One region of the Vibrio sp. JZG10 genome, then DNA from elsewhere that is predicted to be linked to it. Evidence: predicted binding sites of a transcription regulator. Region 1 holds the regulator's gene; the other holds the start of a gene.
What was found. The regulator PurR, encoded in region 1, represses purine synthesis genes. The targets are predictions, from matches to a motif close to TNANGNAAACGTTTNCNTNA.

Region 1 (5,025 bases):
AAGCGCGTTACTTAGAACAAACAGAGCTTTATTGGCATGAGTACTTGGGCAGCATTTGGCAAAGGTTGCGTGATACTGTCGGCCAAACACCAATGGTTGAAGCAAAGTAGTACTATCTTGAAACCACAAAAAAGGAGAGCCGAAGCTCTCCTTTTTCTTTTTTAAGACTTAGGTTTGTTCAGTTTAATCACCAGCAAACATATAGCCTTCGCCGTGCACCGTCACAAAAATTTGTGGGTTCTTTGGATCAAACTCCATTTTTGCGCGCATACGTCGAATAAGAACATCAATAGTACGATCATTGGGAGCATCAACTCGGTGGCTGATCATATTCAAAATACGCTCGCGACTTAACACCTGGTTAGGGTAAGACGATAACGCCACCAAAAGTTCGTATTCTGCTTTGGTCAATTTTACGGGTTCGCCGTTACGGCTCAGCGCACGACGTTGAATGTCGAATGTCCACTCTCCAAAACGTACAATATGTTCTTCACTGGTTTCGTTCGCTTTCGCGCTACCGCTACGCGCTGCTGAAATACGCCACAGCAAGTTTTTAACGCGAACCAACAATTCCCTCAGTTCAAAAGGTTTTGTCACATAATCGTCAGCGCCCATTTCTAGGCCTACGATTTTATCAATGCTATCCGTGCGTCCTGTTACTAATATGATACCAATATCCGATTGGCTACGTAATTCACGAGTAAGCATCAGGCCGTCTTCACCCGGCAGGTTGATATCCAGCATGATTAGGTCTACATCACCCGCTTGCAGGACCTCACGCATTTCTGCGCCACTCTCTGCTTCGCTGACTTGGTAACCCTCATTTTGGAAATATCCCGCAAGCTTACTACGAGTTACAACATCATCTTCTACGACTAATACGTGATAGCTCATTTACACCACTTTTCTGTCTTCTTATTATCCAAGACGTATTCTATTCATAACTAGTAACATTTCTAGTCATAGATACATTAAAAAGCAAGATTTAGCGTTTTTATTGATTCAAAACAAGCTTACCCATCGCTATTAATAAACGTTAATTTTTGACCATAAAACATAATAATTATAGTTACTGCTATTCATTTTAATTGATTACACTTAGGGGATATCCCTAATTGACTTTGTGATGCACAACTTGAAGCATCATTCAGGAGCCCAAGATGCAAGAAGTGAAAGCTTTTAATGAAAAACGCGCTGAAATTTACTGGTGGTTTTCGAGCTTGTTCGCAAAAGAGCTAACAGAGAAAGAGCTGGAAGCCTACCACAGTGTTGAAATTCGCAGTTTTCTAGCAGGTTTAGGTGAAAATGAGTCGCTGAAACCAGCCGTTGATAGCCTAGTTGATGCGCTAAACCGATTGCAAGATCGTGAAGACGCTCAATTGGAGCTTGCTGCTGACTTTTGTGAACTGTTTTTGAAGACAGAAAAATACGGCGCTCTTCCTTACGCATCGATGTACATCGGTGAATCAGGTTTGCTGAATGACAAGCCCGCCGAGGAAATGGAAAAGTTGATGGCAGAATTTGGCGTTCAAGTAGATGAAAATCTAAAAGAGCCAGCGGACCACTTAGCCGTTGAACTAGACTTTCTCGGCAACATGATCATCCGCTCAAACGAACTTGAGCAAGAAAAACACATGGAAGAAGCCTTCGTTAAACAAAACGACTTTATCCAGCAACAGTTGATGTCTTGGTTACCTCAGTTTGCAGACAAATGTAAACAATTCGACGAATTTGGGTTCTACTCGAGCGTCGCGAAACTATTAGTTGCATTTTGTAAACTAGACAGCGCTTACCTTCTTGGTGAATAATTGCCGCCTATTTTTAAGGAGCCCGCCTATCGGGCTTCCTGTATACCTGAAATAACTGAATGTAAGTAAGTTGGGTATATTATTCGTTTGCCTTAACTTAGCTCAAAGACGCTTGGTTATTTAGCAGTCAAAATGTGACTTCAAATACACAAATCTCTTGCTGAAAACATTGCTAGTCAGTCCACATAGGGCTAAAATGTGAGCGCAAACGATTAAATATGATTTATATGTAAACCGCTGAAATATAGCGGTTTTTGTGTTTTTTAACAGGTTGATGGCAATTTCTAATCAGATAGAAAAAAGATAAAATTCATCGACCGATGCTGCTACGTACCCTTTTGTCGTGCTTGGACCAACCGCTGCCGAAACACTTAGCGCCAACCTTAGATTGCTGGGTGTAAACCATTAGAGCATCAGGTACATCCAACACGACATATTTCAGTAGCTCGATACAGGACACCATTTATGGCCACTATAAAAGACGTTGCTCGCTTAGCCGGCGTTTCCACTACGACAGTTTCGCACGTTATCAATAAAACGCGTTTCGTTGCAGAAGCAACGCAAGAAAAAGTAATGAAAGCCGTGGACGAGTTGAATTACGCGCCAAGTGCTGTTGCACGCAGCCTAAAGTGCAACTCAACTCGTACGATTGGCATGTTAGTAACGCAGTCAACCAACCTATTCTTCTCAGAAGTGATTGACGGGGTTGAGAGCTACTGTTACCGCCAAGGCTACACTCTGATTCTGTGTAATACGGGTGGGATTTACGAAAAACAACGCGATTACATCCGTATGCTGGCTGAAAAACGTGTTGATGGCATCCTAGTGATGTGTTCTGACTTAACCGAAGAGCTTAAAGAGATGCTTGACCGTCATGCCGACATTCCTAAAGTGGTCATGGATTGGGGTCCAGAAAGCTCACAAGCGGACAAGATCATGGATAACTCAGAAGAAGGTGGCTACATCGCAACCAAACATCTGATCGACAATGGCCATACTGATATTGCTTGTCTAAGCGGTCACTTTGAAAAACTTGCTTGCCAAGAGCGCATTGCAGGTTTCCGTCGCGCGATGAGCGAAGCAAACCTAACTGTAAATGAAGATTGGATCCTTGAAGGTAACTTTGAATGTGATACGGCCGTATTAGTCGCAGATAAAATTACAGCAATGGACAAACGTCCGACAGCGGTATTCTGCTTTAACGACACAATGGCTCTGGGCCTAATGAGCCGCCTACAACAAAACGGCATCAAAGTTCCTGATGATATTTCAGTGATCGGCTACGACAACATCGAGCTTGCGGAATACTTCTCTCCACCGTTAACAACTATCCACCAACCTAAACGTCGTGTGGGTAAAAATGCGTTCGAGATCCTACTTGAGCGAATCAAAGATAAAGAACACGAAAAGCGAATTTTCGAAATGCGACCTGAGCTTGTAATTCGAAACACCGTGAAGAAAATGAACTAAAATTCGCCAAATATAACGATGTCAAATAAGCGCTCTAAAAGGGCGCTTATTTTTTATCTCTAAATAACTTTTCCCTGACTTAGGTTTGTTAGACAAAAAGCCTCGAATCTCTAAGTCTCTGTTTTATATGTAGGTAAATCACACTCCCTCACAACCTCGAGATCATCCCGCCTTATTCTCAAATATGCACAAACATGCGCTTGTCGACACTTTTTATTGAACCAAAATCACACTTTTACGGGTAAAACGTGATGTTAATTCAATATACGAAGTATGCTCACTCTGTCACGCACAGGGCAAACCATTCGAAAGGGTGGGACGCAAAGCCTCCGGCCTGAACCATAGTACTATATGGAAGGTAGCGGGGTTACCGATGGCAAGTGTGCAAGCGATGACTTTACCCTGTAATGACATTGCTTTTGCGCATGTTTGCTACTCTCTCGGACCTGACTTTTGGTGGCGTAATATTAATTACACCGAGATAACAAAACATGGATAAACCGATACTCAAAGACTCTATGAAGCTATTTGAGGCACTTGGTAATATCAAGTCGCGCTCAATGTTTGGTGGCTTCGGACTATTCGCTGATGAAACAATGTTTGCACTAGTTGTAAATAATCAGCTTCATATAAGAGCAGACCAACAAACTTCATCTGACTTCGAGAAACAAGGGCTAAAGCCTTACGTTTATAAAAAACGTGGCTTCCCAGTCGTTACAAAGTACTACGCAATTTCCAACGATTTATGGGAGTCTAGCGAACGCTTAATCGAAGTAGCTAACCAATCGTTGAAAAAGGCAAAGCTTGAAAAAGAACAGCAGGCAACTACAAAGCCTAATCGCTTAAAAGATTTGCCTAACTTACGACTGGCGACTGAACGCATGCTGAAAAAAGCAGGCATTGAGTCAGTAGAAAAACTGGAAGAGGAAGGTGCACTTAACGCTTATAAAGCGATAAGAGATACGCACTCTGCAACCGTCAACATTGAGCTGTTATGGGCACTAGAAGGGGCTATTAACGGTACTCATTGGAGCGTTGTACCTCAAGCTCGCCGAGATGAGTTGATGAACGGCCTCCAATAAAAGTCGGCCTTAAAAACTATCTTGTAAAACCGCAGTCTAATCTGCGGTTTTTTTGTGAAATTTTTTCGACTTTCCTTCTGTCTTATTACATATATCCCAAATTGGAATCATAAATATGAATAAGAAACTGATATTAGGCCTAATACTGGTCGCGATCATTATCTTTTTAGGCGTTAACTTTAGTCAGTATTTAACGTTGGAAAATGCAAAAGCCCAACAAGAAGCGCTGACCACATACATCGATCAGAACTTTGTTTTTTCGGCAGCTATTTACTTTTTTGCCTACATTGCAATTACCGCTTTTTCTATTCCTGGTGCTGCTGTGGTTACATTACTTGGTGCGGCTCTATTTGGTTTTTGGACGAGCTTATTACTGGTTTCTTTCGCCAGTACTGTGGGTGCAACGCTAGCATTTTTAAGCAGCCGATATTTGCTGCGTGACTGGGTACAAAACAAGTTCGGCAATAAGTTAATCGCAATTAACCAAGGTGTCGAAAAGGACGGTGCATTTTATCTATTTTCCTTGCGTCTCATTCCGGTATTCCCTTTCTTTCTTATCAACTTGTTGATGGGCTTAACGCCAATGTCTGTAGGTCGATTTTACCTTACTAGCCAAGTAGGTATGTTGCCAGGCACTGCAGTTTACTTAAACGCCGGTACTCAGC
Region 2 (5,025 bases), on a different contig from region 1:
CACACGTTAGGGCGATGCGCTCATCCATGGTCATTTCATTGAAGAAAATCGTCATAGCAAACGCCGCGATCTGACCTTCAGATACGGTGTTATTTGCTACGCCTTGAATAAAGAAGTTGATTTCGTCTGCGGTAAGTACTTCACCGTCACGTTTTTTACGAATGATTTCTTGTGGTAAATACATTAGTGCCTCCCATGCTCTCAGTGAGCCATGGTTAAGTAGGATAGAAGAGGTTTGGTAGCACCCGTTTAGGTGCTACCGTTCAGACATATTATTGGGATTAGTACGCTGCTGGATCAGCAGTTTCGTCTGTCACTTCTAATGTATTTAGTAGGTTAGTTAGCAGGCTAGACGCACCGAAACGGTAGTGACGGGCATCAACCCAGTTGTCACCTAGGATTTCGTCAGCCATTGCTAGGTATGCAGCTGCGTCTTCAGCAGTGCGCACACCACCTGCTGGTTTGAAACCAACAGTTTCTGCAACACCCATGTCGCGAATAACTTCAAGCATCATGCGTGCGTATTCTGGTGTTGCGTTTACTGGCACTTTACCAGTTGAAGTTTTAATGAAGTCAGCACCTGCTTCAATACAGATTTGAGATGCTTTCTTGATTAGTGCTTCTTCTTTTAGTTCACCCGTTTCGATGATCACTTTAAGAAGAATATCACCACAAGCCTCTTTACATTGCTTAACTAGTTCGAAGCCTACTTTCTCATCACCCGCCATTAGCGCGCGGTATGGGAAAACAACGTCAACTTCGTCTGCACCGTAAGCAACCGCCGCTTTTGTTTCAGCAACAGCGATTTCGATGTCGTCGTTACCGTGTGGGAAGTTCGTTACTGTTGCAATGCGAACCTCTGGCGTACCTTGCTCACGAAGTGTCTTCTTAGCAATAGGAATAAAGCGAGGGTAAATACAAATTGCAGCTGTGTTGCCTACTGCTGTTTTCGCGTCATGACATAATGAAATCACTTTTGCATCAGTGTCATCGTCATTCAACGTAGTTAGGTCCATAAGTTTAAGTGCACGTAGCGCTGCTGCTTTTAAATCGCTCATTTCTATCTCCGATCAATATTCAAAAAATTCACTACTCAGCCTTACATCACGTCTCTAACTATAATCAACAAGTCGAGACAATGTGAGTAAATGGCTAAACAGTCTATTAATGAACGGACTTGGTTCCCTGAAGACTCGGCATATACAGCGAAAATTTCATATGCCAATTGCTATCCTTGTCACCGCACAGTACCAGTTTGGCCTATGGCACAACAATCTATGATTGCGGTGTCTTTAATATCACATCACACAGCAAAACGCCTATTAGATCTGATATTGCTGGGCAAGTCATTTGCCCATCGATTATGTAATATTCATTACGTGATTAAGTATCAACCTTAACCACTATCCTGTGATTAATACATTATAGAGTTTCACCGCAAAACTGTAGCACCAAATAGAGCGCAAACGGTTTGTATCTCAAAATTTCCTAGCCCCTATTCCATCGGCTGCGTAACTCATAGACTGAGGTCGGCACCCGGTGAGATTTTGGAGCCCGAAAAACGAAAAATGCCCCGCAGCAATCTCTTGCTACAGGGCATGATGTAAAACGGCGTCTATATATTAAGAACCGATTCTAATTATAGTGCTGCAAGGCTTAAGCAGAAGCCTGCAATTGTCGCTGCCATAAGGTTAGACAACGTACCTGCAAGAACAGCTTTAACACCCATGCGAGCGATGTCACTACGACGGTTTGGTGCAAGGCTACCTAGACCACCAAGTAGAATCGCGATAGAAGAAAGGTTCGCGAAACCACATAGTGCGAATGAGATGATAGCTGTTGTCTTCTCAGACATTACTTCACCAGTTGCCGCGATTACTTGAGCGTTTTCACCTAGGTATGGTGTGAAGTTCAAGTAAGCAACGAATTCGTTCACTACGATTTTCTGACCGATGAATGAACCAGCAGTTACTGCTTCAGCCCATGGAACACCGATTAGGAATGCTAGTGGAGAGAATGCGTAACCTAGGATTAGCTCTAGCGTTAGTTCTGGCATGCCGAACCAACCACCGATGCCACCTAGCATACCGTTGATCAGCGCGATTAGACCAACGAATGCGATTAGCATTGCACCTACGTTAAGCGCAAGTTGTAGACCAGAAGCCGCACCGCCCGCTGCTGCGTCGATTACGTTTACTGGTTTGTCGTCGCCGCCGTCCATCGCTTCTTCGATACTTTCGTGAGGCTGGTCAGTCTCTGGGTGAAGGATTTTAGCGAATAGTAGACCACCTGGTGCCGCCATGAATGATGCTGCTACTAGGTACTCTAGTGGAACACCCATTGAAGCGTAGCCCGCTAGTACACCACCAGCAACAGAAGCTAGACCACCACACATTACCGCGAATAGCTCTGATTGAGTCATTTTTGGAACGAATGGACGAACAACTAGAGGTGCTTCTGTTTGACCTACGAAAATGTTTGCTGCTGCTGACATTGATTCCGCACGTGAAGTGCCCAGCGCTTTTTGTAGTGCGCCACCAAGAATCTTGATAACCCATTGCATAACGCCAATGTAGTAAAGAACTGAAATCAGTGCAGAGAAGAAGATCAGTGTAGGAAGAACACGGAATGCGAAGATGAAACCGCCGCCGCCGAATACTTCGAACATCTTGTCAGAAACAAGACCACCGAACAGGAATGATGAACCATCGTTACCGTAGTTGATAACGTTAGAAACACCTGAAGAGAAACCGTTTAGTAGATCACGGCCCCAAGGTACATACAGAACAAATGCACCTAATGCGAATTGGATAGCGAATGCGCCACCCACAGTTCTTAGATTGATAGCTTTTCGGTTATTAGAAAATGCCACTGCAATCGCAAGAAGCACTACCATACCGATTAGGCTCATAAACAGGCTCATAGTTTATGACTTCCTTATAAGTTATTTATTGGCGTGTTACAAAATGGAGCTATAAAGCGGGAGCAATTATACTCATGCAGAATCAATTAAAGTAATGCCAGCCTCACACTTTCCTATAAGATTCATGATTGATTCAGCCAGCTTTGTGAGTTAATTCACAATAAGCAGGAAAACGTTTTCTATTTCAAACCACATCTTTAGATTTTATTCACATATCGAGAAAGCAAAATTGCTATTTTTCCATAACTGAGAGGCAATCGATTGCTTTGAGCCGTTATGCAACTCTACGAGCTCATTAAAGACATGAATGAGTTTGGCTGGGTGATTCGACTCCCCTTGATATCCAAGTATAGGCATATCCGGTGCATCTGTTTCGATCACGAGATGTTTGAGTGGTAATTTTTGAATTGCGTCGCGCGTTTTCTTCGCTCTTGGGTAGGTGATGGTTCCTCCTACACCGATAAAAAAACCTATTTTGACCCACTCCATTGCTTGCTGATAACTCCCAGAGAAAGCATGTAGCACACCTCCCCGAGGGAGCTTCGCCGCTTTAACCATTTGAATAAGGCGATTGTGCGCTTTTCGGCTGTGTAAAATAACTGGGAGTTCGAAGCGTCTAGCCAGTTCAAATTGAACTTCAAGTGTCTTTTCTTGCAACTGTGGGTCAACATCAATGGCAAAATCTAGCCCACACTCTCCTATTGCCACGCACTGGGGAACATTTTGTTTTAGATAATGTTCCAATTCAGCAAAGTGCTGCTCGACGTTATCTTCAAGAAAATACGGATGAAACCCAAGGGCGTAATACAAATTGGCATGTTGATCTGCCAAGGTTTGAATACGAGCCCAGTTTTGAGGTCCCACTGAAGGAATCAGAATTCTTGTCACACCTTGCGTTTGAGCTAGCTGAAGTTGATGTGCAAAGTCACCTTGGAATACATCAAAGTCAAAGTGACAATGGGTATCAAAGAGCTTCATCTTGAGACTTTTTATCTGTACCGACAAACTGAGAATCAGAAAATAGCAGAGCTTCACTGTTCTCTTCATTTTGATGGGCAGGATCTTTTCGATACGGAACGCAGCTGCGTTTTTGATCGGGGGTTAGCCCCATCTCCTTGCACCAGTCGTCGTAACGCTTCAATCCTCGTTTAAACCAGTTCATATCTCATCCTTATAAAAAACGCCCTTGGCTAAGTTTATAGCCAAGGGCGTTTTAAAATCTAGTTTGCGTTAAAGCTTACCCAAACCGCTTTTTGATTAGTGCTCACGCGTCGCACGGAAATCAATATCAGGGAAACGCTCTTTCGCCAAGTTTAAGTTAACCATTGTTGGCGCAATATACGTTAAGTTATCACCACCATCCAATGCTAAATTTGCTTGGTTCTTACGTTGGAACTCATCCAGTTTCTTCGCATCATCACACTCAACCCAACGCGCAGTTGCAACGTTGATGCCTTCATAAATCGCTTCAACGTTATATTCAGACTTCAAACGAGCCACAACAACATCGAACTGAAGTACACCAACGGCACCAACGATCAGATCGTTGTTTTGTAGTGGACGGAATACCTGTACCGCACCTTCTTCTGATAGTTGCACCAAGCCTTTTAGTAGCTGTTTCTGCTTTAGTGGATCTTTCAGGCGAATACGACGGAACAGTTCCGGGGCGAAGTTCGGAATACCAGAGAACTTCAGTGACTCACCTTGAGTAAAGGTATCACCAATCTGGATAGTACCGTGGTTATGCAGACCAATGATATCACCCGCGTAAGCGTGTTCTGCACGTGAACGGTCACCCGCCATAAAGGTTACTGCATCAGAGATACTCACCTGCTTGCCAAGACGAACGTGGTTCATCTTCATACCCTGCGTGTAAGTACCCGATACAATACGCATGAATGCGATACGGTCACGGTGTTTCGGGTCCATGTTTGCTTGGATCTTGAATACGAAACCAGAGAACTTCTCTTCTGTCGCTTCAACTTCACGCTCAACCGCTTGACGCGTTTTCGGTGCTGGTGCCCACTCTGTTAGACCGTCTAGCATGTGGTCTACACCGAAGTTACCTAATGCGGTACCGAAGTAAACTGGCGTCAGGTCAC

Region 2: ACWYVB_RS11820 (NupC/NupG family nucleoside CNT transporter) is a predicted target of PurR. The motif match lies at 3,088-3,107, and genes of this name have one in related genera.

What each region holds. Positions count from the first base shown of each region.
Region 1 is NZ_JBSUGE010000001.1:561,680-566,704, forward strand. It holds gene elyC (envelope biogenesis factor ElyC) at 1-110, shown strand, start outside; gene torR (two-component system response regulator TorR) at 184-894, opposite strand; gene torD (molecular chaperone TorD) at 1,161-1,808, shown strand; gene purR (HTH-type transcriptional repressor PurR) at 2,274-3,278, shown strand; cyclic di-GMP riboswitch class I at 3,564-3,653, shown strand; gene ACWYVB_RS02565 (TfoX/Sxy family DNA transformation protein) at 3,770-4,360, shown strand; gene ACWYVB_RS02570 (TVP38/TMEM64 family protein) at 4,476-5,025, shown strand, end outside.
Region 2 is NZ_JBSUGE010000009.1:28,275-33,299, forward strand. It holds gene deoA (thymidine phosphorylase) at 1-184, opposite strand, end outside; gene deoC (deoxyribose-phosphate aldolase) at 282-1,058, opposite strand; gene ACWYVB_RS11820 (NupC/NupG family nucleoside CNT transporter) at 1,640-2,923, opposite strand; gene ACWYVB_RS11825 (TatD family hydrolase) at 3,128-3,901, opposite strand; gene ACWYVB_RS11830 (DUF5363 family protein) at 3,888-4,085, opposite strand; gene prfC (peptide chain release factor 3) at 4,181-5,025, opposite strand, start outside.